One region of the Glaciecola petra genome, then DNA from elsewhere that is predicted to be linked to it. Evidence: predicted binding sites of a transcription regulator. Region 1 holds the regulator's gene; the other holds the start of a gene.
What was found. Region 1 encodes sigma-54, which starts transcription at its own class of promoters, with help from an activator protein. Its sites were predicted from a motif close to GTTGGCACGNNNNTNGNNT; they were not measured.

Region 1 (2,165 bases):
AGATGCGTTTCTTACTGTTGCACTCAACCGAACATTGAGTCCGGTCGAGTGAAATGATGTCGTTTATTATCATTGATATTTCTTAACGATGGTTAGTATATCGTTTATTCTTAAAGGAGCTTAAAAGTATAGAGCTGGCATTTGAGTCGCTCTAGTTAATGTCGTTTTAACTTTTCTTTATGCTTAATAACCTGTCGGTCTAGCTTGTCTATCAAGCCGTCAATGGCTGCATACATATCGGTATGTTCATTGTTGGCGAAAACTTCACCACCGTTTAAATGCATTGTAGCTTCAGCTTTTTGACTCAATTTCTCGATGTTTAAAATTACATGTACGTTGTTGATATGATCAAAGTGCCTCTCTAATTTTTCAAACTTTGTATCAACATAGTTGCGTAATGAATCGGTGATTTCTACATGATGACCTGTCAGGTTAATTTGCATATAAATAATCCTCTTTTGCTCGTTTACACGAGACTTTTTCGCTGATTGGAAGGGGGAATGTTTAAAGACTCCCGATATTTTGCAATTGTTCGCCTAGCAACGTTTATGCCTTGCTCAGCGAGCATTTGTGCAATTTTGCTGTCACTTAATGGTTTATGGGATGGTTCGTCAGCGACCATTTTCTTAATAAAGGCTCTAATAGCAGTAGACGAACAGTTTTCACCTGAGTCTGTTGACACATGAGAAGAGAAAAAGTATTTCAGCTCAAATATTCCCCTAGGGGTATGCATATATTTTTGTGTGGTGACTCGAGAAATGGTCGACTCGTGCATATCTACCATTTCAGCAACATCATTGAGTACCATGGGCTGCATTTTTTCTGGACCTTGCTCAAAAAATTCTCGTTGCTTTGCGACAATACAATGCGACACTTTGAGTAATGTTTCGTTACGACTTTCTAAACTCTTTATAAACCATTTTGCCTCTTGTAAGTGAGACTTGATATATTGAGAATCGTTCGGATTTTTTGTCGTTTTTGACAACTGAGCGTAAGTTTCGTTTACGGATAAAGCCGGCAATGCTTCATTATTTAATTCTACCGTCCAAATTCCTTTTTTCTTGTAAACGTTGACATCGGGTATGACATATTCAGGTTCTCTCGCAGAAACAACGCTACCAGGACGGGGATTTAGGGTTTTTAGTAAACGCATGACTTCGCGTAATTGGTCTTCTTTAAGCCGTGTTTTACGCATCAACGTACGGTAGTCTTTGCTGCTAATTAAATCGCTATGTTCTTCAATTAAAGAGCGTGCTTGTTCCAACCATGGTGTATTCTCGTCAAACTGTTGCAATTGTACTAACAAGCATTCTTGTACCGAGCGAGCTGCAGCGCCTACTGGGTCAAAACGTTGAATTCGTTTGAGCACGCATTCTACTTCGTCAAGTTCAATTTCGGCGTCATCTAAGCTCTCTAGTATCTCTTCTGCACTCACTGTCAGGTAACCTGATTCATCCACTGAATCAATAATAGCGATGGCGATAGATTTATCTGTTTCACTAAAGTGGGTCATTTCTGTTTGCCACATTAGATGGTCTTGAATGCTCTCAACAGTTTCACCTTGATAAATAAAATCGTCATCGGGATTGGTGCCCACCATTTTAGTAGGCGCTGAACTGGAGCCTAGGTATTCGTCCCAAGAGGTATCTACTGGCAGGTCGTCGGGCAATTCTTTATTTTCTAAAGCCTCATGACTGTCCATTTGATCAGAGCCATCTTTCTCGCCATTGATTTGTGTTTCGGTATTTTCTGATGCACTTGCCGACGCGCCCGCTGTTTCAGAATCGGATTCGCTTTGGTTGCGGTCATCACGACTCTCGTTTTCGAGTGACTCTAACAAGGGGTTAGAATCGAGGGCTTCTTGAATTTCTTGTTGTAAGTCTAATGTGGAGAGTTGCAACAACTTAATCGCCTGCTGCAACTGTGGCGTCATTGTTAGCTGTTGACTAAATTTAAGCTGTAAAGAAGGTTTCATTACATTCCTATCACTACAAACGATTCACACATATTAGCTATAATCACCTATAAAATTAATTTGTTTAACAGTCTCGTATCGCCTTGCTTATTCTCAATATAACATATTCTTTTAATGTACTTATATTAAGTGTTCCTCAATTACTACATCGACAAACACCGTCCATTCTTTTGCATGATTATTTAAATAA
Region 2 (2,165 bases), on a different contig from region 1:
CTAATGGCTGCACATCATCCCAACTAAGCTCTTTAACTTCGCCCATTGGTGCGACATTGTCTGGCATTTTTGCCACTTTTGCGGCTTCTTCAGCACGCTTTTTAGCACTCCAATCGCGGTAGAATGCATATCCACCTACCATTGCAGAAAAGGTCAAAAAGGCAAAATGCGGCATCCCGGGTATGATACCCATAATAAATAAAATAATGGCAGTGATATACAATGCTTGTCTATTCGCTAGCTGCGCTCTAATTTCGTCGCCCATTATTTGACTATCGTTTTCTCGAGTCACAATTATGGCGGTCGCAACCGATAACAATAAAGAAGGTATTTGAGCAACTAAACCATCACCAATTGTTAAGACGGTGTACACTTCCATTGCGTTACCGAAAGACAAATCATGTTGATACATGCCAATAAAAAGCCCGCCAACAATATTGATTAACATGATAAACAGGCCTGCTATTGCATCGCCTTTTACAAATTTAGAGGCACCATCCATAGAGCCATAAAAATCTGCCTCACTGGTAATTTCTTGACGTCTTTTGCGCGCTTGATCCTGGTCTATGTACCCTGCGTTTAAGTCAGCGTCTATTGCCATTTGCTTGCCCGGCATCGCGTCAAGAGTAAATCTAGCGCTGACTTCTGAAATTCTGCCAGCCCCTGCGGTAACCACTTTAAAATTGATGATGAGTAAGATGGTAAAAATAACCGCCCCTACCACATAATTACCACCAATGACTACTTCACCAAATGCTTGTATTACTTTACCAGCGGCATCCCCACCTTCATGACCTTCTAAAAGAACGACTCGGGTAGATGCTACGTTTAGTGCGAGGCGCAAAACCGTCGCAACGAGCAATACTAAAGGGAAAATACCAAAATCTACGGGGCGTTGCGTGAATACACAAACTAAAATAATGACTAAAGACAAGGCAATATTAAAACTAAACAAAGTGTCTAATAAAATGGTTGGCATAGGTAGAATAACCATACCCATCAAGGCCAACACTACAATCGGCGCGCCCAATCCACTGGTTAGACTTTTTAAATGATTTTTATCAATTTTTTGAAACGCTTGTGCAAGCTGCATACACCAAATTCTTGACTAATTATTAATATTTAAAGTGGGTACTACAACTCTCGTGCCAACTTAACAAAAATATCAATTTAATTAGTTTTATCGCCTAAACTATCCCTGCAAACTCTTGCCTCACTCCCACGATCACTTGTGTTATTCCCGCGAAAGCGTATTGGAATAGTTGTGTTGCGGTAATAAAGAGGGTACTTATTATCGCCTTAGCTCTGGTGGTATTGGTAAATCTTTTTTAAGTGCTTTAGGACGTTTAGCTTTACCTTTTTTATATGCTTTTAATTGATAAACATAAGCAAGGACTTGGGCAACTGCCATAAAGAGTTTTTGAGGGATTTCGTGGTCTGCTTCGGTTGAATAATAAATTGCCCGTGCCAAAGCCGGAGATTGAACAATTGGAACATCGTGTGCTTGTCCGATTTTACGAATGTGCAACGCTAATTGGTCAGCACCTTTGGCAACCATAACCGGTGCACGATCACCATCCTGATCATATTTTATAGCAACCGAAAAGTGTGTTGGGTTAGTCACAATAACGTCAGCATCAGGCACTTCTTGCATCATACGATTTGCTGCGGCTTGATATTGAATGCGTCTTACCCTGCTTTTGACCATCGGATCGCCTTCTGCATTTTTCCGTTCATCTTTTACTTCTTGCAGCGTCATTTTCATTTCTTTATTGTGTTTATGATTTTGAAACGGAACATCTATGAGCGCAATCGGCACCATTCCAACGACCAATAACAAAAAGGCCCATTCGAGCATATCCAAAGCATGGAAAATATTTAGTGGGTAAAGTTCAACGTCAAGATGTAAGGCCTCGTCTTTAAAAATAATTAAGGCAAAATAAGCCATGCCAGAAATAACTAATACTTTCCCTATACCTTTTAGCAATTCAACTAAAGCTTCTAAGCCAAACATTCTTTTAAATCCCTTCATAGGACTTACTCTATTGGCTTTTGGTGCTGCTGACGACCAAGTGAAATTATAGCCTCCCATTGCGACACTGCCGTAAATACCACCAATCATCGCAATGACGATAAATCCAATTAATGGCCATGCGCTTTCAAGC

Region 2: a site for sigma-54 is predicted at 1,135-1,153, ahead of flhA (flagellar biosynthesis protein FlhA). Genes of this name have one in related genera too.

The regions. Positions count from the first base shown of each region.
Region 1 is NZ_JAVRHX010000004.1:278,593-280,757, reverse strand. It holds gene ptsN (PTS IIA-like nitrogen regulatory protein PtsN) at 1-73, opposite strand, end outside; gene hpf (ribosome hibernation promoting factor) at 156-443, opposite strand; gene RM552_RS14160 (RNA polymerase factor sigma-54) at 467-1,975, opposite strand.
Region 2 is NZ_JAVRHX010000001.1:689,048-691,212, reverse strand. It holds gene flhA (flagellar biosynthesis protein FlhA) at 1-1,093, opposite strand, end outside; gene flhB (flagellar biosynthesis protein FlhB) at 1,292-2,165, opposite strand, start outside.